DNA from 2 places in the Micromonospora sp. NPDC049139 genome. Region 1 is predicted to be linked to the other one. Evidence: riboswitches for the same ligand, from Rfam matches in the RefSeq annotation. Region 1 holds a riboswitch; the other holds the start of a gene.

Region 1 (14,099 bases):
GGGCGCGGCCCGCTGACGCTCTCCGCCGGGATCGTGGTCGCGATCGGCCGTACCGACGCCGAGGCGCAGCGCCGGGCCGCCCCGCTGCACGTCAAGAGCGCGCTGCCGCCGGAGGACCCGGTGGTCGGCTCGCCCGCGCAGCTCGTCGACCGGATCGGGGAGTTCGCCGCGATCGGCGCCACCCGGGTGCACCTGCGGCTGATCGACGTCGCGGACCTCGACCACCTGGAGCTCATCGCAGCCGAGGTGCTCCCCCGGCTGGACGGCACCCGATGACCGACACGCAGCTCGACGGGACCACGATCGACGCCGACGAGCCGACCGGTGGGGTGGTCTACCGGGACCCGGGCGCCGTGCACATGCTGACCAACGTCGGCGACACGACGTACCTGGCGCGGCTGGTCGAGCTGAAGTAACCGCTGGCCGGGCGGGCCGACCCCGCTCGCGGCGCGCCGGTGGCGGCCTGCCCAACAGGTGCGTAACGTGCCGGACATGGCCTATCGGACCTGGGGCAGACTGCTGCTCACGGCGCTCGGGGTGAGCCTGCTGGCCGGGGCCGGTCAGCTCGGCGTCGCGTTCGGCTTCGGCATCGTCCGGCTCGCCGGCACCTTCACCGGCGCCACCGTCAACCAGTGGCCGGCCCAGCTCGTCTGGGCGGGCTGGTTCGCCGCCAACGCCGCCGTGGTCGGCGCGGTGCTCACCGAACGCCTCGCCCGCCGGGACGGCATGGTGGCCGGCACCGGCCGCCACCTCGCCGTCGCCAGCGGCGCCGCGCTGGGCGCGACCGTCGTCGCGCCGCTCTGCATGCAGCCCGCCCGGGCCGCCGAACTCGTCGCGATGGACCCGGTCTGGGCCGTCGGCATCTGCGCCGTCCTCGGCGCGCTGGCCGGCGCGGGCGCCGCACTCGCCGTCCTGCTCCGGCCGCCGGTGGGATGGAACATGGCGGCGGTCGCGGGCGCGGTCTGGCTGCTGGCGCTGCTGTCGACGGCGCCGTCGGTCGCCTCGACCGGGCCGCTGCCCAGCGTACGACTCGGGGTGCTGGAGCCGGCCTGGCTCGACGCCGGCGCGGCCCAGCGACTGGCCCTGGTGCTCCTGCCTCTGGTGGCGCTGCTCGCCGGCGCGGCGACCGGCGGGCTGGCCCGGTGGCGCGGCCACCCGCCGCTGGTCAACGGCGCGATCGGGGTGGCAGGTCCGGTGCTGGTGGCGTTCGCCTACCTGACCGCCGGTCCGGGCGACGCGACCGACCGCTACCAGCTCACGCCGTACTACGGAGCGTTGTTCGCGGTGGCCGCCGGCGCGCTCGGTTCGGCCGCCGCCGCGCTGCTGCGCTGGCCGCTCGTCACGCGCACCGCCCCCGGCGGCGCCATCGAGCCGACCGACATCCTGCGCCCGCTGCCCACCGGTCCCGCGCTGCCGCACGCCCCGGAGCCGGCCGCCGGCGCCGACGAGCCGGCGACGGTCGACCTGACCGACGCCGGGCGCGTGGCCGCCGACCGGCCCGGGGGTACGGACCCCGGCGGGACCGCCGGCGACGACGCCCCGCCGCCCCGGGCCGTCCCGGCGCACTGGGACTGGCCGGCCGACGGCACCACCGTCCCGACGACACCCGCCGCCGCTCCGGCCTCGACGTCCGTGGCCCGGGGCCGGACCGCGGGATCGCCGCCCCCGGCGGTCACGGGCGCGGCACACCCGGCCGGGGCACCGGCGACGACGGACGCGGCGGCCTCTGCGGCTTCTGCCGGATCGTCGCCCCCGCCGGTCACGGACGCGGCGCACCCGGTCGGGTCAGCGGCGACGACGGACGCCCCGCGCTCCGCCGGATCGCCACCCCCACCGGTCACAGACGCGGCGGCCTCTGCCGAATCACCACCGGTCACGGACGCGGCACAACCCGCCGAGTCAGCACCGGTCACAGACGGGGCGGCGTCTGCCGGATCGCCACCCCCGCCGGTTTCGGATGCGGCGCACCCGGCAACGGATACGGCGCCGCCGCCACGATCGCCGGCCCCGCCGGTCGCCGATACGGCACAACCGGCCAGGTCGCGGACGACAACGGATGCGGCGGCTTCCGCCGCGCCGTCGGCGGCGACGGATGCGGCGCGATCGGCCGAGCCGCCAGCCGCAACGGATGCGGCGGGATCGCCGGTCCCGGCGGCTACGGACGCGACGGGAGCGGCCGGATCGCCGCCCCCGGTGGAGGCCGTGCCCGCCGCCAGGCGGGACCGCGCCGACGAGGGCGCCCAGGCCACTACGGCTGCGGGCGAGCAACCACCGGTTGCGGCCGAGCAACCACCGGCTGCGGCCGAGCACCCACCGGCTGCGGCCGAGGCCGCCGCGCCCCCCGCGCAGCCGGCCGTCCCGGCCGCCCCCAAGCCCCGCCGCACCCGCAAGCCCCGGTCGACGAAACAGCCGGCGGCCGCGGCGGCGAACAGCGCCGACCCGACGCCCGCGGTCATCGACTCCCCCGCCGATCCGGCGACCCCACCGGCGGCACCGCGTGCCGGCGCTCAGGCCACGGCACCGGCCACCGCCGCTGCGGCAGGGACACGGCCGGCCGGGGCCACCGCAACCGCTCAGACGGCGAGCAGTGCCGCCGAACCGGCCCCGACCACCGAGGTAGGCCCGACCGCCGAAGTCGGTCCCGCGGCCGAGGCAGTTCCCACCACCCAAGTCCGTCCGACCGCCGAAGTCCGTCCCACCACCGAAGTCCGTCCGGCCGCCGGAGCGGATCGGATCGACAAGGCCGCCCCGACCGCCGGCGTGTTCGGCACGACGTCCGGGGTCGGCTCCCACGCGCCGGATCCGGACGACAGCGGTCCCCGCGCGGTGCCACTCCTGCCCAGCGACGAGCCGGCGGCTGGTCCGGGCGGTGAGCCGGACCCGGCGCCCCGGCCGGCCTGGCGACCCGCACCGGCGTGGCCGGCAGCGCCCCGGGTCGGGCCCGACGACGCCCTCGACGCGCCCCGCCCGGCCGCCGCGGAGCCCACGCCCGAGCCGGCGCCCCGGCCCCGACACCGGGCCCCGCTGCCCGACCTGGCCCGGGCGGCGAACTGGGACGCCCTCGCCACCGCGCGGCCCGGGGGCCCCGCGCCGACGCCGGTGGACGCCGCGTCGGGGAACGGGACCGCTGCCGCAGAGGGACCCGGGACGCCGGCCGACGGCGCGGCGTCGGCCGGCCCGGCCGAGCAGCCCGGGGGACGGAACCGTGGTCGGCTGGGGCTGTTCCGGCGCAACCGGCCCCGGGCCGAGGACGCTCCGGCGGACCGGGAGTCCGAGCCGCTGACGGCACAGGACGAGGAGTACGTGGACTGGGTCGCCGGCCTGAGCGGTCCGATCGCGGACAACGAACCCGAGCAGGAGAACGGTCGGCGGTCGTTGCGGTCCACCGGCCGCCACCATCGCGACTGACCCGGACCCGACCCGAGCGGCGGGGCCCCCCCCCCCCCCCCGGGGGGGCGCCCCCCCCGCTTCGGGTCAGGCCAGCGGCAGGTAGACCCGGCCGCCCGAGGAGACGAACTCTTCCGACTTGTCCTTCATGCCGCGCGCCGCGTACTCCTTGAGCTCCTGGGTGATCTTCATGGAGCAGAACTTCGGCCCGCACATCGAGCAGAAGTGGGCCGTCTTCGCCGGCTCGGCGGGCAGGGTCGCGTCGTGGTACGACCGCGCGGTCTCCGGGTCCAGCGAAAGGTTGAACTGGTCCTCCCACCGGAACTCGAACCGCGCCTTGGAGAGCGCGTCGTCCCACGCCTGCGCGCCGGGGTGCCCCTTGGCCAGGTCGGCCGCGTGCGCCGCGATCTTGTACGCGATCACGCCGGCCTTCACGTCGTCCCGGTCCGGCAGCCCGAGGTGCTCCTTCGGGGTCACGTAGCAGAGCATCGCGGTTCCGAACATGCCGATCATGGCGGCGCCGATGGCCGAGGTGATGTGGTCGTACGCCGGGGCGATGTCCGTGGTCAGCGGGCCGAGCGTGTAGAACGGCGCCTCGTGGCACCACTCCTGCTGGAGGTCCACGTTCTCCTTGATCTTGTGCATGGGCACGTGTCCCGGGCCCTCGATCATCACCTGGACGTCGTGCTCCCAGGCGACCTTCGTCAACTCGCCCAGGGTGCGCAGCTCGGCGAACTGCGCCTCGTCGTTGGCGTCCGCGATCGAGCCGGGGCGCAGCCCGTCGCCGAGCGAGAACGTCACGTCGTAGCGGGCCAGGATCTCGCACAGCTCGGCGAAGTTCGTGTAGAGGAAGTTCTCCTCGTGGTGGGCCAGGCACCAGGCGGCCATGATCGAACCGCCCCGCGACACGATCCCGGTGACCCGGTCCACCGCCAGCGGCACGTACGGCAGCAGCACCCCCGCGTGCACCGTCATGTAGTCGACGCCCTGCTCGGCCTGCTCGACGACGGTCTCCCGGAACACCTCCCAGCTCAGCTTCACCGGGTCGCCACCGACCTTCTCCAGCGCCTGGTAGATCGGCACGGTGCCGATCGGCACCGGCGAGTTCCGCACGATCGCCTCACGGGTCTCGTGGATCCGCCTGCCCGTCGACAGGTCCATCACCGTGTCCGCGCCCCACCGGGTCGCCCAGGTCAGCTTCTCCACCTCCTCAGCGACCGAGGAGGTGACCGCCGACGTGCCGATGTTGGCGTTCACCTTGACCAGGAACGCCTTGCCGATGATCGCCGGCTCGCACTCGGGGTGGTTGACGTTGAGCGGCAGCACCGCCCGCCCGGCGGCGATCTCGTCCCGGACGAACTCCGGCGCCATGCCCTCCCGGATCGCCACGAACTCCATCTCCGGCGTGACGACTCCCGCCCGGGCGTAGGCGAGCTGCGTCGGGCGCTTCCCGTACGCCCCGGCCAGCGGCGTGCCCGCGCCGCGCACCGGGGCCACGTCCCCGCGCTCGGCGATCCACGGCCCGCGCAACGGCGGCAGCCCGACCTCCGGGTCGGACCCGGGCCCGGATGTGTCGTAGAGCCGGACCGGCGCGTTGTCGCCGGTCAACTCCACCTCGGCGAAGGGCACCCGGACATCCGGCCGGGACCCCTCCACATGGACCTTGCGACGTGCCTGCACGACAGCCTCCCCTGTGCTCATGCGGACCACCCGAAGTGGTCCAGCGGGCCGCGTCCCGCGCCCAACTCCCAGTCCCGCCCGCCGGTCAGCGCGCGGAAGACGTACTCCTTGGCGGCGGCGACCGCCGTCGGCACCGGGTCGCCCAGCGCCAGCCGGACGGCGACGGCCGCCGAGAACGTGCACCCCGTGCCGTGGTTGTGCCGGGTGGCGACCCGGGGCGCGCGGAGCAGCGTGGTGACCCCGTCGCCGTGCAGCACGTCGACCGCCTCGCCGTCGGAGTCCACGTCGCCGCCGGTCACCACCACGTGCTCCGGCCCGCCGGCGGCCAGCGCCTCGGCGGCGGCCACCATCTCCTCGACCGTGGTCACCGGGCGTCCGAGGAGGACCGCCGCCTCCGCGCAGTTCGGCGTCGCCACCCGGGCGTACGGCAGCAACCGCTCGGCTGCGGCGACCGTGCCCAGCCGGTGCCCGCTGGTGGCGACGAGCACCGGGTCGACAACGAGGTGCGGCAGCCGACCGTCCCGGGCGGCGTCGGCGACCGCGTCGGCGATGGCCGGGGTGCCCAGCATGCCCGTCTTGACGGCCCGCACGGCGAAGTCGGCGAGCACGCTGTCGAGCTGCTCGGTGACCGTGCGCGGCGGCAGCGGCAGGACGGCGTCGACGCCCCTCGTGTTCTGCGCGGTGACCGCGGTGATCACGCTGGTGCCGTACGCGCCGAGGGCGGCGAAGACCTTGAGGTCGGCCTGGATGCCCGCTCCGCCGCCGGAGTCCGAGCCGGCGATGGTGAGCACGGTGGTGGGTGTCATCGGCCCCCCAGGATGGTTGGGGTCGGGGACCGCGGCATGGTGGCGCTGGGGGGCTGCGGCCGACCGTGCCCACTCCGGGCGGTCAAGCTTGATCCCTCCGTGGGCACGGTCGGCCGCAGCCCCGTACCGGAGACCTCCGCGCGGTCCTGCGCGGTACGCGGCGGCGGGGAGACCGTCGACCGGAAGGCGGCGGTGAGCGTGGCGGCCACCTCGGTCGGGTCGTCGGCGCGCATGATCGCGCCGAGCACCGCCACTCCCGCCGCTCCGGCCGCGATGCAGGCGTGCAGGTGCTCCGGGGTCTCCACCCCGCCCAGCGCGAGGACCGGCACGGGGCTGGCCTCGATCAGTTCCCACAGCCCGTCCGGACGTAGCGGTGGACCGTAGCCGGGTTTGGTGCGGCTGGAGAAGACCGGCGACAGGGTCGCGTAGTCCTCGGTGGTCAATCGGGCCAGCTCGGGGCGGCTGTGGCAGGAGCGGCCGACCAGGCCGAGACGCGGCGGCGGGTACGGGCCGGCCGACGGCAGGTGCACCGCGTCCCCGTCGAGCGGGTCGAGCCCGGCGACGACCAGGGTGCCGCCCGCCTCGGCGAGGATCGAACGCAGGTCGGCGGCGATGGCGACGCGGTCGGCGCGGGGCAGGTCCTTCTCCCGCAGCACCACCCACCGCACTCCCCCGGCCACCGCCCCGGCGACCACCTCGGTCAACGGCCGCCCCGCCTGCCACCGGTCGGTCAGCAGAACGACGCCGGACGGCCCACGCGGAATCCTGGTAGGAAACGGCCCCGCCAGGGGCGCTTCCGCACCAGGATCCGCCGGAACGGGACCGGGGCGGGTCACAGGTCCGGCCGTCCGTCGTCGGGGGTGGATGCCAGGGCGTGGAAGCGACGGGCGATCCGGCCCGCCCCGTACGCGAGCCGCCCCGCCTCGACCGCGTACCGCATCGCGGTGGCCATCGCCACCGGGTCGGCGGCCCTGGTGACCGCGCTGGCCAGCAGCACCGCGTCGCAGCCCAGCTCCATCGCCAGCGCCGCGTCGGAGGCGGTGCCGATGCCGGCGTCCAGGATCACCGGCACGTCGACGCTCTGCCGGATCAGCCGGATGTGGTGCGGGTTCGACACGCCCAGCCCGGAGCCGATCGGCGCGCCCGCCGGCATCACCGCGGCGCAGCCGACGTCGGCCAGCCGCCGCGCCAGAATCGGGTCGTCCGACGTGTACGGCAGCACCACGAACCCGTCCGCAACGAGTTCCTCGGCGGCGCGCAGCAGCTCCACCCCGTCGGGCAGCAGCGTGCGCTCGTCGCCGATCACCTCCAGCTTCACCCAGTCGGTGCCGAACGCCTCCCGCGCCAGGTGGGCCACCTTGACCGCCTCGCCCGCCGTGTAGCAGCCGGCGGTGTTCGGCAGCAGCCGCACCCCGCACCGGTCGAGCAGGTCCAGCAGCCCGCCGGCGGTGCCGGGGGCGGTGTCGACGCGGCGCAGGGCCAGGGTGACCAGTTCGGTGCCGGAGGCGCGGATCGCGTCCTCCAGCACGCGCAGGTTGGCCGCGCCACCGGTGCCGAGGATCAGCCGGGACGTGAGGCGCACGCCGCCCAGGTCGAGGCTCACCGCGTCACCCGCCCTGGGCGGCGCTGAGCACCTCGACCCGGTCGCCGTCGCGCAGCACGGTCGCCGGCCAGCCGGTACGCGGCACGACCTCCCCGTTGACCGCGACGGCGAGGCCGCGCCGCTGGTCGGTGACCGCGCGGACCAGGTCCGCCACGGTCGAGCCGCCGGGCAGGCTGCGCTCGGCGCCGTTCACCGTCAGTTCCACGTGTGCTCCTCCTCGGGTGCGTAGGCGCCGGACCGGTCGTCGGCGGCGGCCCGGACCACCGGCCCGACGCTGCCGGCCTGCCCAGCGGTGCCGGCCTGCCCAGCGGTGACAGCCGGATCGGCGGTGACAGCCGGATCGGCGGTGGCGGCCGGCGCGAACCGGTTCGGGGTGAAGGGGGCGAGCAGCGGGTCCGCCGTACCGGTGACCACCAGGTCGGCGACCAGGTCGGCGGTGACGGGGGTGAGCACGATGCCGTGCCGGTGGTGCCCGGTCGCGGCGAGCACGCCCGGCCGGCCGGGCAGCGGGCCGAGGATCGGGGCGTTGTCCGGGGTGCCGGGGCGCAGGCCGGCGAGGGTCTCGACGAGGTCGTACTCGGCCAGCTCCGGCAGCAGGTCGACGGCGGCGCGGAGCAGGCGCAGCACCGCCCCGGCGGAGACGTCGGTGTCGGCGCGCTCCTCGACGGTCGCGCCCACCACCACCTCCCCGCTGTCGCGGGGCACGAGATAGACGTGCTCGCCGTCGGCGTACCCCCGGATGACGTGTCGGAAGCCCGGCGCGCCGCCGCCGGGCGCGCGGAGCCGCAGCACCTGGCCCTTCACCGGCCGCACCGGCAGCCCGGTCAGGGCCGCCGCCCCGCAGCCGGCCGCCACCACCGTGACGCGCGCGTCCAGGTCGGACAGCCGGCGCACGGCGGCGGGCACCAGCGTGGCGCCGGCCCGTTCGGCGGCCGTGCGCAGCGCCGGCACCAGCCGGCGCGGGTCGACCTGGTGGTCGGTGGCGGCGAGCGCGCCGCCGCGCACCCGGGGCGCCAACGCCGGCTCGCGGTCCCGCAGCACCGAGGGGCGCAGCGGCGTCACCGGCAGCCCGAGACCCTGCTGGTACGCCCACAGCCGGCGCGCCTCGGCCAGGTCGTCGGCGGTGAGCCCGACCATCAGCGTGCCCTCGGTGCGGTAGCCGACGTCCGCGCCGGTGGCGGCGGTCAGCTCGGCGGCGAAGGCCGGCCAGCGGGCGGCGGAGGCGGTCAGCAGCCCGGTCAGCTCATGCTCGCCGAAGTACGCCTCGGCGACCGGGGCGAGCATCCCGGCGGCGACGTGCGACGCGCCGGAGCCCGGGGCGGGGTCGTGCACGGCGACCCGGAGGCCGCGCGCCGCGCAACGCCAGGCGATCGCCAGCCCGACCGGTCCCGCCCCCACCACGGCGACGTCCGGCCGGCTCAGCACCCCAGCGCTCCCAGCAGCTCCGCCGTCGCCCGGGCCGGATCGGCCGCCCCGGACAGCGCCCCCACCACCGCCACCCCGTACGCCCCGGCGGCCAGCAGCGCGGGCGTGTTCGCGGCGGTCACCCCGCCGATCGCGACCACCGGTACGTCCACGGCGGCGGTGACGGCGCGCACCCCGGCCGGGCCGATCGGCGCCGGCAGGCCGGTCTTGGTGCTCGTGGCGTGGCAGGGGCCCACGCCCAGGTAGCTGGCCCCGGCGGCGACCGCCTCGGCGGCCGTCCCCGGCTCGCGGGCGGTGGCCCCGAGCACGGCGGTCGCGCCGAGCACCCGGCGGGCCGCCCCGACCGGCAGGTCGTCCGCGCCGACGTGCCCGCCGGCGGCGCCCACCGCCAGCGCCACGTGCAGCCGGTCGTTGACGAGGCAGGGGACGTCGTACGGCGCGCAGAGCGCGACCACCCGGCGGGCCAGGTCGTACGCCTCCCGGTCGGTGGCGTCGTCGGTGACGCGGACCTGCACGACCAGCTCGGCGCGGGCCACGGGGAGGGCAGCCCGCAGCACGGCCAGCGGATCCCGCCCGGGTCGGGTGTCGGTGATCAGATGCAGTCGCCCAAGGGACGGCACGGCAACACTCCTCCCTGCGCCGGCATTACCCGGATCAGGTTCGACGGTCGGGGGCTCTCAGCCCCCCTCTCAGCCCGGTGCACCGGGCTCCCGTGGGTCACTTGCGCGTGTCACCGTACGACGGATCGCCGGATCCGCCAAGGGCGGGACGCGGATTTCACACCGACCGTCCGAAGCCGACGATCGGGGCGGCGCGTGACCGGCCCGTCACGCGATGCTGTCCGGATGCCCTCCCCCGCCCGGGTCCCGCCCCGGCTCGCCTTCCTGCCGTTCCGCGGCAGCACCGCGATCACGCAGGGGCTGCTGACCCGCGCCATGCTGCGCGGTCCGACCTGGCAACGCCTGCTCCCCGACGTGTACGTGCACCGGGACGCCCTGCGCGCAGCCGACCATCGGCTCTGGTGCGACGCGGTCGCCCTGCTCCTGCCCGCCGGTGCCGCGATCGCCGGGCCGAGCGCCGCGTACCTGTGGGGCGTCGACCTGCTGCCCCGAGGCGCGGCGGTCAGCGTGCTTCTTTCTCGGCCGGCACGGCTGCGCCCGCACCCACAACTGGCCGTCACCCGCTCGGCGCTACCGGCCAGCGACCTGACCCGCTTCGGTGGCCTACCGGTCACCACACCGCTGCGTACGGCGTTCGACCTCGCGCGACGAGGGCCGCGCGACGAGGCCCTCGTCGCCCTCGACGCCCTGCTGCACCGCCGGGTGGTCGGGCTGCCGGCCCTGCGGGCGTACGCCGAGACGCGGCCCCGCTGGCCCGGGCTGCCGCTGCTGCGCGAGGTGCTGGCGCTGGCCGAGCCGCTGAGCGAGTCCCCGATGGAGACCCGGTTGCGGCTCCTCCTGCTCGACGCCGGGCTGCCCCCACCCACGGCGCAGCACGACGTGCGCGACGCCCGGGGGCGGTTCGTCGGTCGGGTCGACCTGGCCTGGCCCGCCCTGCGCGTCGCGGTCGAGTACGACGGCGACCACCACCGCGAGCGCGCCCACTTCCGCCAGGATGTCGCCCGGCTGAACGCGCTGCGCGCGGCCGGCTGGATCGTCCTCCGCTTCACCGCCGACGATGTGCTCCGGCACCGGACCCGGACGGTACGCCTCGTCACCGCCGCCCTGCGCGAACGCGCCGACGAGCGGAACAGCACGGCTGTCACCCGCCCACGGTGACAGCCGTCCCGTTCCACCCGCGCCGGCGCACGTTCCCCCCGGCCAGGTAACCAGCGCCCGCCCGGCAGGCCCACGGGACAACCGCCCCGCAGCCGGCCGAGACGGGCGCGCGGGGAAGGGTGACGGGGACGGGTGGAACACCAGGGCTGCCTCCCAGTGTCGGAGACGTGCGTGGTGTTCCACCCGTGGCAGCCCGGGCCTGGGCGGGCGCGACGTCGACACCGCCCCGGCACCGCGATGCGGTGCCGGGGCGGTGTCGACGTGGGTCAGAGGATGGCGCGGAGGGCGTCGACGTCCTCGTCGGTGGGCTGCCACGCGCCCGCCTCCGCGTTGGAGCGCACCTGCTCGGGCGTGGTGGCGCCGGCAATCACCGAGGTCACCGCCGGCAGGGCGGCCAGCCCGCCGATGGCCACCTGGAGCATCGACAGCCCCCGCTCGTTCGCGTACGCCTCGATCGCCTCGATGGTGTCCCAGTCGGCGGCGGCAAAGCGCTGGGCGTACCGGCCGCCTCCGGCGAGGCGGCTGCCGGCGGGCGGGGCCTGGTCGCGCTTGTACTTGCCGGTCAGCAGGCCGTTGGCCAGCGGGAAGAACGGCAGCAGCCCGAGGCCGAACCGCTCGCAGGCCGGCACCACCTCGGCCTCGGCGGAGCGTTCCAGCAGGCTGTAGTGGTTCTGCGCGCTGATGAACCGGGACCGGCCGGTGGACGACGCCACCCAGTCCGCGTCGGCGATCTGCCACCCGGCGAAGTTGGAGTTGCCCAGGTAGCGCACCTTGCCGGCGCGGACCAGGTCGTCCAGCGCGGCGAGGGTCTCGTCGATCGGGGTGCCTGGGTCGGGCTCGTGCATCTGGTACAGGTCGATGTGGTCGGTGCCGAGCCGGCGCAGCGACGCCTCCACGGCGCGGGCGATGTAGCGCCGCGCGCCCCGGGCGCCGAAGTCGGGGCCGTTGAGGCCGTGCATGTCCATGCCGAACTTGGTGGCCACCACCACGTCGTCGCGGCGGCCCTTGAGCGCCTGGCCCAGCAGTTCCTCGGAGCCGCCCTGCGGCTCGCCGTAGATGTCGGCGGTGTCGAAGAAGTTGATCCCGGCGTCCAGCGCGGCGTCGACCACCGCCCGGGTCCCGTCGAGGTCGAGCTTGCGGCCGAAGTTGTTGCAGCCGATGCCGACGACGGACACCACGAGCCCGGAGTCGCCCAACCGGCGGTAGGTCATCTCAGTCACGAGATCCACCCTATGCCGGCCGGCCGCCCGGGGACGCCTCAGCCAACGTCCCAGACCGGCTCGGGGGTCTCCACCACCTCGTTGTCGCCGCGGAAGAGGACGAACCGGTCGAACGATCGGGTGAACCAGCGGTCGTGGGTCACCGCGACCACAGTTCCCTCGAACGCCGTCAGCCCTGCCTCCAGCGCCTCCGCCGACGCCAGGTCGAGGTTGTCGGTGGGCTCGTCGAGCAGCAGCAGCGTCGCGCCGGACAACTCCAGCAGCAGCACCAGGAACCGCGCCTGCTGCCCGCCGGAGAGGGTGCCGAAGCGCTGGTCGCCCTGCCCCGCCAACTCGTACCGGGACAACGCCGCCATCGCCGCGTGCCGGTCCATGCCGGCCCGGTGGTCGTCCCCCCGCCAGAGGATCTCCACGAGGGTCTTCGCCATCAGCTCCGGCCGGTCGTGGGTCTGCGAGAAGTGCCCGGGGCGCACCCGCGCGCCGAGCCGGGCCACCCCGTCGTGCGCGACCGGCGCGAGCGCCGCCGCGCCGTCGACCGGGCCGTTGGCCGGGTCGGGGTCACTGCCGCCGCGGGCGAGCAGCCGGAGGAAGTGCGACTTCCCCGTGCCGTTGGCGCCGAGCACCGCCACCCGGTCGCCGTGCCAGATCTCCAGGTCGAACGGGTAGGTCAGGCCGTCGAGCTCCAGCTGCTCGCAGACCACCGCGCGCTTGCCGGTCCGCCCGCCGGTCAGGCGCATCCGGATGTCCTGGTCCTTCGGCGGTACGGGCGGCGGCCCGGCCTCCTCGAACTTGCGCAACCGGGTCTGTGCGGCCTGGTAGCGCGAGGCCATCCCGTCGTTGTACGCGGCCTTCTGCTTGTACATCAGCATCAGCTCGCGCAGCTTCTGGTGTTCCTCGTCCCAGCGTTTGCGCAGCTCGTCGAGGCGGGCGTGCCGGGCCACGCGCGCGGAGTGCCAGCTCGCGAAGCCGCCGGGGTGCACCCAGGCGCTGCCGCCCTCCACGGCGACGACCCGGTCGGCGGTGTGTGCCAGCAGCTCCCGGTCGTGCGAGACGTAGAGCACCGACTTGGCCGACTCGCGCAGCCGCCCCTCCAGCCAGCGCTTGCCTGGCACGTCGAGGAAGTTGTCCGGCTCGTCGAGGAGCAGCACCTCGTCGGGGCCGCGCAGCAGCAGTTCGAGGGCGAAGCGCTTCTGCTGGCCGCCGGAGAGGGTCCGGACGGGCCGCTCCCGGGCACCGTCCCACGGCAGGCCGAGCACGATGGTGGCGACGGTGTCGAAGAGCACCTCGGCGTCGTACCCGCCGGCCTCGCCCCAGGCCGCGAGCGCGTCCGCGTACGCCAGCTGGGCCTTGCCGGCGGCGGTGCTGTACTTGCCGCGGACCTCGGCCGCCCGCATGGCCGCCTCGGTCTCGGCGAGCCGGCGGCCGGCGTCGCGCAGCGCCGGCGGGGCGAGCGACAGCGCCAGGTCGGCCAGTGTGGACTCGTCGCCGATCATGCCGATGAACTGGCGCATCACGCCCAGCCCGCCGGCCCGCGCGATCGCGCCGGTCTTCACCGGCAGGTCGCCGGCGACCATCCGCAGCAGCGTCGTCTTGCCGGCGCCGTTCGGCCCGACCAGGGCCACCTTGGCGCCCTCCCCGACCCGGAACGAGACGTCGGTGAAGAGTTCCCGCCCGTCGGGGAGGAGGTGCCCGACGGCTGCCACGTCCACGTATCCCACGTCGGCATCCTGCCCGAGCACCCGCCGGGCGGCCCAACCAATTACCGGGTGACGCGCAGCACCCGGTAGCCCTTCTGGCTGGCGTGCCGCTCGACCTGCCAGCCCTGCTCGGCCAGCCAGCGGTGCAGCGAGTCGCCGCCGAGGTGGCGGGCGACCACCAGCCAGGCGACGCCGTCCGGGGCGAGCCGGGGCAGCCAGCGCAGCAGCATCCGGTGCAGGTCGTCCTTGCCGACCCGGATCGGCGGGTTGGACCAGAGCTGGGCGAACGTCACGTCGGCGGGCACGTCGTCCGGCTCGGCGACGCGTACCCGGTCGGCCGCGCCGACCCGCGCCGCGTTGGCCGCGGTCAGCTCCCGGGCCCGCTCGTTGACGTCGACGGCCCAGACGGTCGCCGACGGCGCCGAGGTGGCCAGCACGCAGGTGATCGGCCCGAAGCCACAGCCGAGGTCGAGCAGGGCGCCGGCCGTGTCGGCGGGCGGCAG
Region 2 (14,099 bases), on a different contig from region 1:
CACCGCGGGCCTGGTGAAGCTGCTCTGACATGCAAGCATGCGTTTTTGACAATCATTGTCGTTGTCGCGGAGAGTTCATGTCATGAACATCCGCTCCGCCCCGCGCACCCTGGCCGCCGCCACCACCGCCCTGCTCGCCCTCGGTGGCGTCGCGGCCTGCTCCGACGACGCGGCCGGCACCGACCCGCAGCGGGTCGACGTGGTGGCCGCCTTCTACCCGCTGCAGTTCCTCGCCGAGCGGATCGGCGGCGACGCGGTGAAGGTGACCAACCTGGCCAAGCCCGGGGCCGAGCCGCACGACCTGGAGCTCAACCCGGGGCAGGTCGGCGACGTCAGCCAGGCGGAGCTGGTCGTCTACCTGAAGGGCTTCCAGCCGAACGTGGACGAGGCCGTCGAGCAGAACGCCGGGGAGCGCGCGTTCGACGTGGCCACCGTGCAGCCGCTGCGCGACGCGGCGGCCGGCGGGCACGACCACGACCACGGGCACGAGGGCGAGGCCGCCGGGGAGCCCCACGCCGAGGAGGAGGGCGGCGGCAAGGACCCGCACCTCTGGCTCGACCCGACCCGCCTGGCCACGGTGGGCGACAAGCTCGCCGAGCGGCTGGGCCAGGCCGACCCGGAGCGCGCCGCCGACTACACCGCCCGCGCCGCGACGCTGCGCACCGAGCTGGCGAAGCTGGACGCCGACTTCACCGCCGGCCTGAAGACCTGCCAGCGGCGGGAGATCGTGGTCAGCCACACCGCGTTCGGCTACCTGACCGAGCGCTACCAGCTCGAGCAGATCGGCATCACCGGGCTGAGCCCGGAGAACGAGCCGTCCCCGCAGCGCCTCGCCGAGGTGATCGAGGAGGCCCGGGAGCACAAGGCCACGACGATCTTCTTCGAGACGCTGGTGAGCCCGAAGGTGGCCCAGACCATCGCCGACCAGGTCGGCGCGAAGACCGCGGTACTGGACCCGCTGGAAGGGCTGTCGACCGACGGCGGCGACTACCTTTCGGTGATGCGCACCAACCTGCAGACCCTCAGGACGGCGTTGAGCTGCTCGTGACATCCCCAGTCATCACCGTCACGCACGGGGTGGTCGGCTACGACGGCCGCCCCGTGCTGCGTGACGTCTCCCTGACCGTGACCGCCGGCGAGGTGGTCGCGGTGCTCGGCGCCAACGGCTCCGGCAAGTCCACCCTGATCCGCGCCGTGCTCGGCCTGGTGCCGCTCAGCTCCGGGTCGGTCACCCTCTTCGACCGCCCGTTGCGCCGGTTCCGGCAGTGGCACCGCGTCGGGTACGTCCCGCAGCGCCTCGGTGCCGGCGGCGGCGTACCGGCCACCGTCCGTGAGGTGGTGGCCTCCGGCCGGCTGGCCCGCCGGGGCGTCCTGCGCCCGCCCGGGCGCGCCGACCGGGCCGCCGTCGACGCGGCGCTGGCGGCGGTCGGGCTCGCCGACCGGGCCCGCGACCCGGTCGCCACGCTCTCCGGCGGGCAGCAGCAGCGCACCCTGATCGCCCGGGCGCTGGCCGGCCAGCCGGAGCTGCTCGTCCTCGACGAGCCGACCGCCGGGGTGGACGCGGCCAGCCAGGAGGCGTTCGCCGGGGCGCTGCACGACTTCGTGGGCGGCGGCGGCACGGTGCTGCTGGTGGCCCACGAGCTCGGGCCGCTGCGGCCGCTGATCAGCCGGGCGGTCGTCGTACACCAGGGTGGGATCTGCCACGACGGCGTGGTGCCCGAACCCGCCGGCCACCACGCGGAGCCCGACCACGACCACGTGCACCCGCACGGTCCCGACGAGCCCGCCGGGCTGTGGAGCCGCTGAGATGGAACTCTTCCAGTACCCCTACATGCAGCGCGCCCTGATCGGCGCGCTGGTCATCGGCCTGGCGGCGCCGGCGCTCGGCATCTACCTGGTGCAGCGGCGGCTCGCGCTGATCGGCGACGGGGTCGGGCACGTGGCGCTCACCGGCGTCGGCGCGGGCCTGCTGCTCAACCGCTCCCCGGTGCTCGTCGCGGTGGTCGTGGCAACCGTCGGCGCGATCACCATCGAGCTGGTTCGCGCCCGGGGGCGCACCTCCGGCGACCTGGCCTTGGCCCTGCTCTTCTACGGCGGCATCGCCGGCGGCGTGATGCTGGTCGGGCTCTCCGACAGCACGAGCGCCAACCTCAACGCCTACCTGTTCGGGTCGCTGACCACGATCTCGCCGGGGGACCTGATCACCATCGCGGTGCTCGGCGCGGCGATCCTGGTCGCCATGCTGGCCCTGCGCCCGGCCCTGTTCGCGGTCTGCCACGACGAGGAGTACGCCCGGGTCTCCGGGCTGCCGGTGCGCACGCTCAACATGCTGCTCGCGGTGGCCACCGCGGTCACCGTGACGATCGCCATGCGGGCCGTCGGCGTGCTGCTGATCAGCGCGCTGATGGTGGTGCCGGTGGCCACCGCGCAGCAGGTGACCCGGGGGTTCCGCAGCACGATGGCGGCGGCGATGGCGCTCGGCCTCTTCGCCGCCGGCTCGGGGGTCTGGGTGGCGGCGAACGCCGACACCGCTCCCGGCGCGTCGGTGGTGCTGATGGCGATCGCCTCGTTCGGGGTGGTCGCGCTCCTCGGCGCGGCCTGGCGGGTGCTGCGCCGGCGGCGCACCCCGGCCGCCGCGCCCGCGCCCGAGCCGCACGAGGTCGTGCTCCGCTGAGCCTGGTCAACGACACGCCGATGGGATTGGTTACCGTTACGGGGTGACCAGCGGATCAGGCTACGATGCCTTCGAGGGGGCGAGCGAGCTGCTGCGTGCCCTGTCGGCACCGATCCGGCTGGCCATCGTCAGCGAGCTCGCCGAGGGCGAACGCTGCGTGCACGAGCTGGTGGACAAGCTCGGCGCCGCGCAGCCGTTGGTCTCCCAGCACCTGCGGGTGCTGCGGGGCGCCGGCGTGGTGCGCGGCTCGCGACGGGGGCGCGAGATCGCGTACGCCCTGGTCGACGAGCACGTCGCGCACATCGTGGCCGACGCGGTCAGCCACGCCGGGGAGGGGTCATGACGGGTTCGGCGGTCCGCAACACCCGGCAGCGCTCGGCGGTCAGCGCGCTGCTCGCCGAGATGGAGGGCTTCCACAGCGCGCAGGAGCTGCACGCGATGCTGCGCGAGCGCGGCGAGCGGGTCGGGCTGACCACGGTCTACCGCACCCTCCAGGGGCTCGCCGACACGGGCGAGATCGACGTGATGCGCCCGCCGGGCGGCGAGCACCTCTACCGCCGGTGCAGCGAGGGGCACCACCACCACCTGGTCTGCCGCAGCTGCGGCCGCACCGTGGAGGTGGCCGGGCCGACGGTGGAGAGCTGGGCGGAGCGGGTGGCCGCGCAGCACGGCTACGCCGACGTCAGCCACACCCTGGAGATCTTCGGCACCTGCCCGGCCTGCGCCCGCTGAGACCCGCCACGACGGGTCAGCCGGACACCAGGCGCAGCCCGGCCTGCCGGCGGCTGGTCAGACTGTCCAGGAACCGTGCGCGATCCGCACCGTCCGGGCCGTGCGCGAAGCGGTCGACTGGGCGAGGGAGAAGCCGTAGCGGGCCGGACGGGCACGGCGGTGCCGGCCGTCCGCGACAGATGCCCGGAGCGGTCGCGCGTGGCACGCTGTCCGGCGTGAAGATCTACGCCGATCGCTTCCCGACCGCCGTCCGACAGTTGATCACCGACCTGCTCGTCCTCGCCTGGGTGTACGGCGCGGTCCGCGGCGCGCTGTGGCTGCACGACCTCGTCCAGAAGCTCGCCGTACCCGGCCAAAAGCTGGAGGGGGCCGGCGGCGGCCTGGCTGACAACCTGGCCGAGGCGGGCGGCAAGGTCGGCCGGGTGCCGCTGGTGGGCGACGAGCTGACCGCGCCGTTCGAGCGGGCCGCCGGCGCCGCCCGGTCGCTGGCCGAGGCCGGACGGGACCAGCAGGAGCTGGTCGACCAGCTCGCCCTCGCGCTGGCCGTCGCCGTACTGGTCTTCCCGCTCGGCCTGGTGCTCTTCGGCTGGCTGCCGCTGCGGGTGCGCTGGATGCGCCGGGCCGCCTCGGCGGCCAGGCTGGCCGCCGTGCCCGCCGGCCGGGACCTGCTCGCCCTGCGGGCGTTGGCCACCCAGCCGCTCGGGCGGCTGACCCGGATCGCGCCCGACGTGGCCGAGGCGTGGCGGCGCGGCGACGACGCCACCGTCGACGCGCTCGCCGCACTGGAGCTGCGCCAACTCGGCCTGCGGGCCGGCCGCTAAGGCGGTGTCCACCAACCTTCGCAGGGTTCGTCGGCGGTGAGATTGTCGTACCGGTGGTGTTGGCTTTGATTCGTGCCTCGTCGTCGGGATCCCGCCGCGCTGCCAGTGGTGTATCGCACCGCTCGTGTTGCGGTGCGGGTGACGCCTGGGCAGCGGCGGCGGTGTTTCGGGTTGCTGCGCTCGGCTGGTGACGTGTGGGCGTGTGTGTTGGAGGTCAACGCCTGGCGGCGCCGCCACCACGCCCCACCGTTGACGGGCTATCAGGAGTTGTGTCGGGAGTTGTCGGCGTCCGGGCCGGGCACGTTCGCCGAGTTGGACACGACCGGGGCGCGGTCGGTGTTGCGGCGGTTCTCGGATGCGTGGTTCGCGGCGGCGAAACGCCGCAAGGCCGGTGACGCATCGGCGGGGTTCCCGCGTCGGCGGCGGGGGCTGGTGCCGGTGCGCTGGTACCACGGCACGTTCACCCTCGACGGCCACCGCGTGCGCATCCCCACCGCGAAGGGCACGCCGGGGTTGTGGGTGCGCCTGGCCCGTCAGGTGCCGTATCCGGTCGAGCAGGTCCGCTCGATCACCCTGCTGTGTGAGGGCGGCCGCCTGTTCCTCGACGTCACCGCCGAAGTCCCGATCACGGTGTATCCAGCGGGTGAGGGGCCGGACCCTGCCAGGGTGGCGGGCGTGGACGTGGGGATCATCCACCCGTACGCCGTCGCCGGCCCCGGCGGGGAGGCGCTGTTGGTGTCGGGGCGGGCGATCCGCGCCGAGCATCGCATGCACCTGGCCGACACCAAAGCCCGCCAACATGCCGTCGCCCGCCGGGCACCGAAACCGGGCCAGCGCGGGTCGCGGCGGTGGCGCCAGTACCGGGCCCGCACTCGGGTGGTGGAGGGTCGGCATCGGCGGCGGGTGCGACAGGCCCAACACGAGGCCGCCCGCACCGTCGTCGGCTGGGCGGTCGGTCAGCGGGTGGGGGTGTTGCACGTCGGTGATCCACGCGGGGTCCTGGACCTGCCGGCGGGGCGGCGACACAACCTGCGGCTACGGCAGTGGCAGATCGGGCGCCTCCTGCAGATCCTCACCGACAAGGCCACCCTCGCCGGCATCACCGTCCACCTCGTCAACGAACGCGGCACGTCCTCCACCTGCCCCACCTGCCACCGGATACCGAAGCCGCGTGGGCGGACCCTGACCTGCCTGCACTGCCAGTTCTCGGGCCACCGTGACCTCGTCGCGGCGGCCAGCATCGCCACCCGCACCCCGGGCGGCGGACCCACCACCCCCACATCACCTGTAGTGCTGCCCGGGGTGGTCACGCACCGTCGAGTCGGCCGGCACCTCCCCGGCGCCGGCCGGTCCCGGCGTGACCCCCGCCGCCCACCCGGGCGGCGCGAGGGCCCAGTTGGCCCGCGGTGGCCCGCCCCACCAACCAGTGGGGAGTCGCTCGCCCACACGGCGAGGATCCACAACACACCACCGGACTCCTGGTGAACGTTGGTGGACACCGCACTAAGGTCGTCGGGTGTTCTACTTCCTGGTCGTCATCGCCATCCTGCTGCTCGGCTACGCCGCCGTGCTGGTCAACTTCGTCCGCAAGGGCCGCAAGATCCCGCCGGCCGCGTACCTGGGGTTGGCCGTGCTCAACGGGCTGCTCCTCGCGGCGATCCTGGCCTGGGCCGTCGCGAGCTGACCCGCCGGCTGCCGGGCTGGTCGGACACCGGCCCGGCACCCGGGCGGGCCGGTGTCACGCCGAGGGCGGGATGCGGCGGCGGACGTCGGGGGCGGCGGACGGGCCGGGCGACCAGCGCGCCACCCAGGGCAGGTCGTCGGCCGGGGTGACCACCCCCTCCTCCAGGCCGGCGTAGCGCCCGGCCAGGATCCGCTTCGCGGCGGCCGTGTCAACCGAGTCGGTGTTGTCCCACAGGGCGGTGAAGAGCGCGTCGACCCGGACCCGGGCCTGCCGGCAGAACAGGTCGGCCAGCTCGACGTTCTCCGGCCGGGTGTCCCGCTCGGCGTAGGCGCGCACGCAGACGGCGGACATCGCGAACAGCTCCGCGCCGATGTCCACCACCCGGCCGAGGAACGCCTGCTTGCGCTCCATCTTCCCCTGCCACCGGGACATCGCGTAGAACGTCGACCGGGCCAGCTTGCGCGAGGCGCGCTCGACCTGCCGCAGGTGGCCGGCGAGCGGGCCGAACTCGCCGTACGCCGACGGGCGCTGGCCCTTGCCTACGGCCAGGGTGGGCAGCCACTTCGCGTAGAAGACGCCGGCCCGCGCGCCGGCCTTCGCCTTGCGGCCGAGCCCGGCGTCCGGGTCGATGATGTCGCCGGCGACGGACAGGTGCGCGTCGACCGCCTCGCGGGCGATCAGCAGGTGCATGATCTCGGTCGAGCCCTCGAAGATCCGGTTGATCCGCAGGTCGCGCAGCAGCTGCTCGACCGCGGCCGGGCGCTCGCCCCGCGCCGCCAGCGAGTCGGCCGTCTCGTAGCCGCGACCGCCCCGGATCTGGATCAGCTCGTCGGCGATCCTCCAGGCCATCTCGCTGGCGTAGAGCTTGACCAGCGCCGCCTCGATCCGGATGTCGTTGCGGTCGTCGTCGGCCAGCAGGCAGCACAGGTCGAGCATGGTCTCCATGCCGTACGTCGTCGCGGCGACGAAGGAGAGCTTCTGGGCCACCGCCTCGTGCTCGCCGACGGGCCGGCCCCACTGCACCCGGTCGGCGGCCCACTCCCGGGCCACGTTCAACGCCCACTTGCCGGCGCCCACACACATGGCCGGCAGCGACAGCCGCCCGGTGTTCAGGGTGGTCAGCGCGATCTTCAGGCCCTTGCCCTCGCCGCCGATGACGTTCTCGTTCGGCACGAAGACGTCGTGGAAGCGGGTGAGGCTGTTCTCCAGGCCGCGCAGGCCGATGAAGGCGTTGCGCCGCTCGATCGTGATGCCCTCGGCGTCGCCCTCGACGACGAAGGCGGTGATCCCGCCACGCCGCCCCTCGGCGGCGGGGACCCGGGCCATCACCACGAGCAGGGTGGCGACGGTGCCGTTGGTGGCCCAGAGCTTCACCCCGTTGAGCCGGTAGCCGGTGCCGTCGGGGGTCGGCTCGGCGGTGGTGGCCAGCCGGGCCGGGTCGGAGCCGACGTCCGGCTCGGTGAGCAGGAACGCGGACACCTCGCCGGCGGCGAGGCGGGGCAGGAAGCGCTGCTTCTGCTCGGCGGTGCCGAACATCTTCAGCGGCTGCGGCACCCCGATGGACTGGTGTGCCGACAGCAGCGCACCGATCGCCGGGCTGACCGAGCCGGCCAGCATGAGCGCGCGGCAGTAGTGCAGGTTGCTCAGCCCGAGCCCGCCGTACGACCGGTCGACCTTCATGCCGAACGCGCCGAGCCGGGCCAGACCGTGGAACACGTCGTCCGGGATGGACGCGTCCCGTTCGATTGCCGCCCCGTCCACCTCGGAGGTGAGGAACTCGCGGAACCGGCCGAGGAACTCGTCGGCCCGGGCGACGTCCGCCGCGTCCGGGCGCGGCCAGGGGTCGATCAGGTCGAGTCGGAGGCGGCCGAGGAAGAGTTCCTTGCCGAAGCTGGGTCGGTCCCACGAGGACTCGCGGGCCGCCTCGGCGACCTGGCGGGCCTCCTTCTCGGAGACCTGCCCCGCCTCCTTCGGCAGCGGCCCGGCCGCGCCGGCCGTCGGCACGCCTTCGGTGTCCTTCGCCGCGGGCTGGTCGGCGCCGGATCCGTCCGGCGTGGGTCGGCTGTTCTGCGTCGTGGTCACGGCTGCCCCCTCGAACCTCGGTCCGGCTGCGTCGACGTGCTCGACAAACAGCACGCTACCCCCGGGTGTTACCCAGGGGTAGCGTTCGGTGAAGATCGAGTTTCGTCGACCCGGGTCAGTCGCCGGGTAGGTGTCGGGGGTCGTCGTCCTCGTCGTCGATGTCGTCCTCGCCCCAGTTGCGCCGGGCGAACGGCAGGAACACCCAGAAGGTGAGGAACCAGATCGCCGTGGCGCCGCTGAGCAGCAGGGCGACGCCCCGGTCCAGCACGAAGTCGGTGATCAGCAGCACCGCGCTGACCATCGAGATCAGCATGAAGGCGAGGCCGGCGCTGGCCATCCGGTGGGCGAACCGGACCAGCTCCGGCTTGCGGCCCTGCCGGAACAGCGCGCGGTGGAACGCCACCGGGGAAATGATCATCGCGGTCGCGGCGGCGGCCGCGAGCAACGAGACGATGTAGACGTCCTTCTGGAAACCGCTCGTCCTGGTGAACCCGTTGCTGAACGGCAGGGTCAGCAGGAAGGCGAAGAGGATCTGCACGCCGGTCTGCGCGACCCGCAGCTCCTGCAACAGGTCGGCGAAGTTGCGCTGCCAGCGCTGCCGCTCGGTTTCCTTGGACACGGGCTACCTCCGGTCAGACGGTACTGCCGACGGGGTTCGCCCGTCGGCAGCAACGCTGATGCCCCACCGACGGAGCCGCGAAACCGTCTCACGTCGCCCGCGCGAGCCCGGCACACGCCGGCCCGCTCCGCTCAGGAGCCGCGGCGGATCCGGCCGGCGTACCGGGCCTCCAGGGCGTTGTTGTGCTCGTCGCCGCCGGCGATGTTGGCCGACAGGTAGACCGGAGGCCGCTCCCCCGCGGCGAGCAGCCGGGCCACCACCTCGACCGTGATCTGCTGCGCCAGCAGCGCCGCCGTGATCGACGAGACCGCGCCGACCGCACCGCCGCCGGGCAGCGGCAGCGTCGCGTCGCCGTACGGGGCGCCGTTGTCGAGCACCACGTCGGCGACGTCGGCGAGCTTGCGCCCCGACGGGTGGCGCGAGGTCATCTGCCCGGAGTGCTGCGCCGAGGTGATCGCGACCAGCCCGTGCCCCTTCTCCTTGACCAGGGACGCGAACTCCACCATCGCGCCGTTGACGCCGGAGTTGGAGGCCAGCACGAAGACGTCCCCGGGGCTGACGGGGGCCAGCTCGTAGAGGCGGTGCGCCACCGACGGATCGCGTTCGAGCAGCGGCCCGAGCACGTCGGCCGGCGCGCCGCCGACCAGCACCAGGTCCCGCAGGGCGATCCGGTTGGTGGGCACCAGCCCGCCGGCCCGGCCCGCGATCTCCATCGCCAGCGCCTCCGAGTGGCCCGTGCCGAACGCGTGGACCACCCCGTCGGCGCGCACCGCGTCGGCGATCAGGTCGGCGGCCCGCCCCACCGCCTCGCGCTGGCTCGTGGCCACCCGCTGCATCGTCTCGGTCACCACGGCCAGGTAGTCCTCGGCGCTCACCGTCATGTCTCTCCTCCGTCCATGTCGTACGTCCGTCGGGAACGCCCGGCCACTCCCGGCGGGGCGAGGCCGCACCGGTCAGGCCGGGCCCAGCACCCGGGCCAGGATCGCCTCGGCCAGCGGGGCGGGTGCCTCGTCGGGGATCCAGTGGCTCACCCCGGGCAGCTCGACGAAGCGGTAGTCGGCGCTCACGTGGCCGGCGCACGCCTCGGCCGCGGTCCGGCCGATCGCGATGTCGCGGTCGCTCCACACGAAGGTGGTCGGCACCGGCACCGGCCCGGTGGCCGCCATGTCCCGCCGGGACATCGCCCGGTACCAGTTCAGCGCCGCCGTCAGCGCGCCGGGTTCGCGCATCGGGTCCGCGTACGCGGCCACCCGCTCGTCGTCGCCGACCCCGTGCAGCATCCGGCGCAGCCCGGTCGCGCCCAGCGCCAGCAGCGCCCTCTCCGCCCTGCCCGGCTTGCGGAACAGCACGATGTACGCCGAGCGCGCCTTCTGCCCCGGGTCCTCGGCCAGCGCGTGCGCCATCGCGGCGGGGTGCGGCACGGAGACCGCGGTCAGCGTCCGGACCCGCTCCGGGTGGCGGGCGGCCAGGTCCCAGGCCACCACCGCGCCCCAGTCGTGCCCCACGAGGTGCGCCGCGTCGACGCCCAGCGCGTCCAGCACGGCCACCGCGTCGGCCACCAGCTCCGGCATCCGGTACGCCTCGACCGCCTCGGGCCGCGCGCCCGGCGAGTAGCCGCGCTGGTCCGGCGCGTAGGTGCGCAGGCCGGCGGCGTGCAGCGGCGGGACGACGTCGTCCCACTCCCCGCCGTGCTGTGGAAAGCCGTGCAGCAGCAGGACGGGCGCGCCGCCCTCGGGACCGCCGACGCGTACGTCGAACGTGAGCCCCCGCGCCTCGATCCGCATGATCGCCAGCCTACCCAGGGCGGGCGGGGTCACTCGTACTGGCGTTTGGGGGTGGGCACCTGCCGCCAGGACTCCACGTCGAGGTAGGGGATCTCGGCGTCGTTGACCGGGTCCCGGGCGATCCGGTCGCTGTAGCGGCCGGTCACCTCGATCCAGGTGTCGTCGGCGAGCCCTTCGGGGGCGGCGCCGGTCAGGCCCAGCTTGACCGGCCGCCCGTCGGCCGCGCAGCAGGAGAGCACCATCCGGGCCAGGAGCGGTCGGCCGTCGGGGCCGGTGGTGACGAAACCGGTCAGCCGGACCCGTCGCCCGCCGAGCGACGCGCCCCGGTCGAACAGCGCCCGCGAGGCGTAGTCGAGCACGCTGACCTGCGCCGGATCGCCGTCGGGCAGGGGCGGGTAGTCGGACGGCTGTTGCCGAGCGGAGAGCGCGGTGCCGGCCTGCCCGGCCGCGTACGAGCCGAGGGCGGGCGGGGCGACCAGGAGCAGACCCAGCGCCGGCAGGATCAGCAACCAGCCGATCCGCGGCTCGTGGTGGCCGTGCCCGTGGTCGGCGGCCTCGTCCCGGCCGGCGCGCTCGTGCTCGCCGTCGGCGCGCTCGTGGTCCCCGCCGGCGCGCTCGTGCTCGCCGTCGGCGGTCGGGGACGCGGCGGGGCGCCGGAGGGCGGGACGCAGCTCGTACCAGAGGGTCATGACCGCGGCGACGACCAGCAGCAGGCCCGCGGCGACCAAAAAGGGGCGCAGCCCCTCCTTGACGTAGCGCAGGTAGAGGTCGGTGAGGCTGGCCCGGACCACGGCGCCCCCGAGCAGCAGCAGGACGACGGCCTGCGCCTGCCGGTTCACAGCAGCACCGCCCCGGTCGCGGCGGCAACCGCGACGGCCACCGCGAAGGTGGCCGGGGCGAACCGCAGCGCGAACCGCCGGCCGAAGACGCCGGTCTGCATCGCGATGAGCTTGAGGTCGACCATCGGCCCCACCACCAGGAAGACCAGGCGGGCGGTCAGCGAGAACTGCGACAGCGAGGCGGCCACGAAGGCGTCGGCCTCCGAGCAGAGGGAGAGCAGCACCGCGAGCACGGCCAGCGCGAGCACCGAGAGCACCGGGTCCTCGGCGAGCGTCTGCAACCAGCGCTCGGGCACGACGACGTTGATGGTGGCGGCGGCCGCCGCGCCGACCACCAGGAACCCGCCGGCGTGGGTGACGTCGTGCCGGACCGCCGCCCAGAACGCCCGCCCGCGCGGGCCGTCGTCCAGCTCCGGCCGGCGCGGCAGCCGGATCCAGTCGGCCCGGCCGAGGCGCAGCCACAGCCACCCCATCACCATCGCGACGACCAGGCTCGCGACGCCGCGGCCGAGGACCATCTCCGGGTCGTCGGGGAAGGCCACCGCGGTGGCGGTGAGCACGATCGGGTTGATGGCCGGGGCGGCGAGCAGGAAGGCCAGCGCGGCGGCCGGGGTGACCCCGCGCCGGATCAGCGACCCGGCGATCGGCACGGACCCGCACTCGCAGCCGGGCAGCACCACGCCGGCCGCGCTCGCCACGGGCACCGCGAGCGCGGGGTGCCGGGGCAGCGCCCGGGCCCAGAACGACCGGGGCACGAAGACCGCGATCACGGCGGAGAGGACCACCCCGAAGACCAGGAACGGCACCGCCTGCACCATGACCGAGACGAAGACGGTGGTCCAGGTCTGCAGCCAGGGCGCGGACAGGGCCCCGGCGAGCGGCTCACGGAACACGACCAGCAGGACCAGCAGGACCGCGAGCGCCTCGACCGACCCGAACCGCCAGGCGCTCCCGCCGCCGCCCGCCGGCTCCTGCGGGGGCACGCCCGGCGCGGCCACACCGACCGACCCCGGGGCGCGCCCATCCGGCACGGAGCGGTCAACCTCGGATGTCACGTGGTTTCCTCCGCCGATTCCGCCAGTGGCCGCCCGAGCGTACCGGCCGGAACCGACGAGATCGAGCGAACTCGCTGGTGACCAGCGAAAAGATCACTTTGCCCGATGATCTTCAAAGGTGTTAGCGTCGGCGCGACAACTTCACATCCGACAGGGGAGCGCACAGCGCTGAGAGTGCGGGCACCGCCCGCAGACCCTCGAACCTGATCTGGGTAATGCCAGCGCAGGGAGTTCGGTCGACCTCCAGCCGCGCCGCCGTCCGGGCACACCGGGCGCGGCGTGCGTCTTCTCCTGGTTCGCGTTCAGGACTGGGAGCAATCATGCGAGACAACACGACCACCCGGTGGCGCACACTCGACGTCGTCATCGCCGCGGTGATCGCGGTGGCGTTCGGCGTCATCTTCTGGGCCTGGGGCCTGCTGTGGCGGGCCGTCGACCCGGCGTTCGCGTTCTTCCCGGCCGGCCAGGCGATCATGTACGGCGTCTGGCTGGTCCCGGCCGTACTCGGCGGCCTGGTGATCCGCAAGCCCGGCGCGGCGCTCTTCTGCGAGGCGGTGGCGGCGACGGTCTCCGCGCTGCTCGGCTCGGAGTGGGGCGGCATCACCATCGTCCAGGGCCTCATCCAGGGGCTCGGCGCCGAGGTGGCCTTCGCCGCGTTCCGGTACCGCTCGTTCCGGCTGCCCACCGCGCTGCTCGCCGGGGCGCTGACCGGCCTCGGCGCGGCGCTGTTCGACTTCTTCGTCTGGAACGTCGACTACGCGCTCGGCAGCTACCGGGTCCCGTACGCCCTGCTCACCGTCGTCAGCGCCGCCGCCGTCGCCGGCGCCGGCGGCTGGGCCCTCACCCGCGCCCTGGCGGGCACCGGCGTCCTGGACCGCTTCCCCGCCGGCCGCGAACGCGCCGCCGTCTGACCCGCACCACCGGAATCGGGGTTGATCATGAGGTGGACGGCGACGTGGATCTCCGTGGGTGCCGCCAACCTCATGGTCGACGCCCGCGCGCGGGCCGGAAGGGGGACGGCGTGGGGGCGGTGACACTGCGGGGGTTCGGGTGGCGGCACGCCGGGCGCCGGGCGTGGGCCGTGCGCGGGGTGGACCTGCGCGTCGAGGCCGGCGAGCGGGTGCTGCTGCTCGGGCCGTCGGGCGCCGGCAAGAGCACCCTGCTCGCCGCGCTGGCCGGGCTGCTGCCCGAGGACTCGGGCGAACAGGAGGGCACCGTCGAGGTCGACGGGCTCGACCCCCGCAAGGGCCGGGACCGGGTCGGCATCGTCTTCCAGGACCCGGAGACCCAGCTCGTGATGGCCCGCAGCGGCGACGACGTGGCGTTCGGGCTGGAGAACCGGGGGGTCCCCGCCGGGGAGATCTGGCCCCGCGTCGACGAGGCGCTGGCCCGGGTCGGCTTCCCGTACCACCGGGACCGGCCCACCGCGGCCCTCTCCGGCGGCGAGCAGCAACGCCTCGCCCTGGCGGGGGTGCTGGCCCTGCGGCCCGGGCTGCTGCTGCTCGACGAACCGACCGCCAACCTGGACCCGACCGGCGCCGCGCTCGTCCGCGCGGCGGTGGCCGGCGCGCTGGACGCCGACACCACCCTGATCCTGGTCGAGCACCGGGTCGCCGAGGCGCTGCCGCTGGTCGACCGGGTGGTGGTGCTCGAACCGGGCGGCGGCGTCCGCGCGGACGGCACGCCCCAGGCCGTCTTCGGCGCCCACGGCGACGCGCTCGCCGCCGCGGGCGTCTGGGTGCCCGGCCGGCCCGTGCCGCCCCGCCACGCCACCGCGCCGGCCGGCGACCTGCTGCTCACCGCCGACCG

Evidence for each region. A riboswitch is a leader RNA that binds a small molecule or an ion and turns the genes downstream of it on or off. The one in region 1 is predicted to bind thiamine pyrophosphate.
Region 2: another riboswitch for thiamine pyrophosphate. It lies ahead of ACZ6Q9_RS28075 (ECF transporter S component); the one in region 1 lies ahead of thiE (thiamine phosphate synthase).

What each region holds. Positions count from the first base shown of each region.
Region 1 covers NZ_JBVJHK010000002.1:571,098-585,196, forward strand. Annotated here, with positions in the region: gene ACZ6Q9_RS06150 (LLM class F420-dependent oxidoreductase) at 1-276, shown strand, start outside; partial or broken gene ACZ6Q9_RS06155 (cupin) at 288-416, shown strand; gene ACZ6Q9_RS06160 (hypothetical protein) at 493-3,408, shown strand; gene thiC (phosphomethylpyrimidine synthase ThiC) at 3,475-5,067, opposite strand; gene thiD (bifunctional hydroxymethylpyrimidine kinase/phosphomethylpyrimidine kinase) at 5,085-5,873, opposite strand; gene ACZ6Q9_RS06175 (thiamine phosphate synthase) at 5,870-6,637, opposite strand; gene ACZ6Q9_RS06180 (thiazole synthase) at 6,706-7,476, opposite strand; gene thiS (sulfur carrier protein ThiS) at 7,481-7,681, opposite strand; gene thiO (glycine oxidase ThiO) at 7,672-8,901, opposite strand; gene thiE (thiamine phosphate synthase) at 8,895-9,521, opposite strand; TPP riboswitch at 9,516-9,624, opposite strand; gene ACZ6Q9_RS06200 (DUF559 domain-containing protein) at 9,747-10,679, shown strand; gene ACZ6Q9_RS06205 (aldo/keto reductase) at 10,946-11,908, opposite strand; gene ACZ6Q9_RS06210 (ABC-F family ATP-binding cassette domain-containing protein) at 11,938-13,617, opposite strand; gene ACZ6Q9_RS06215 (class I SAM-dependent methyltransferase) at 13,659-14,099, opposite strand, start outside.
Region 2 covers NZ_JBVJHK010000021.1:5,843-19,941, forward strand. Annotated here, with positions in the region: gene ACZ6Q9_RS28000 (hypothetical protein) at 1-28, shown strand, start outside; gene ACZ6Q9_RS28005 (metal ABC transporter substrate-binding protein) at 83-1,048, shown strand; gene ACZ6Q9_RS28010 (metal ABC transporter ATP-binding protein) at 1,045-1,806, shown strand; gene ACZ6Q9_RS28015 (metal ABC transporter permease) at 1,808-2,674, shown strand; gene ACZ6Q9_RS28020 (ArsR/SmtB family transcription factor) at 2,718-3,017, shown strand; gene ACZ6Q9_RS28025 (Fur family transcriptional regulator) at 3,014-3,406, shown strand; gene ACZ6Q9_RS28030 (hypothetical protein) at 3,622-4,227, shown strand; gene ACZ6Q9_RS28035 (RNA-guided endonuclease InsQ/TnpB family protein) at 4,366-5,712, shown strand; gene ACZ6Q9_RS28040 (hypothetical protein) at 5,744-5,911, shown strand; gene ACZ6Q9_RS28045 (acyl-CoA dehydrogenase family protein) at 5,966-7,993, opposite strand; gene ACZ6Q9_RS28050 (DUF6328 family protein) at 8,109-8,612, opposite strand; gene ACZ6Q9_RS28055 (sugar isomerase domain-containing protein) at 8,744-9,493, opposite strand; gene ACZ6Q9_RS28060 (alpha/beta fold hydrolase) at 9,566-10,396, opposite strand; gene ACZ6Q9_RS28065 (TIGR03943 family putative permease subunit) at 10,426-11,235, opposite strand; gene ACZ6Q9_RS28070 (permease) at 11,232-12,233, opposite strand; TPP riboswitch at 12,433-12,538, shown strand; gene ACZ6Q9_RS28075 (ECF transporter S component) at 12,611-13,201, shown strand; gene ACZ6Q9_RS28080 (ABC transporter ATP-binding protein) at 13,312-14,099, shown strand, end outside.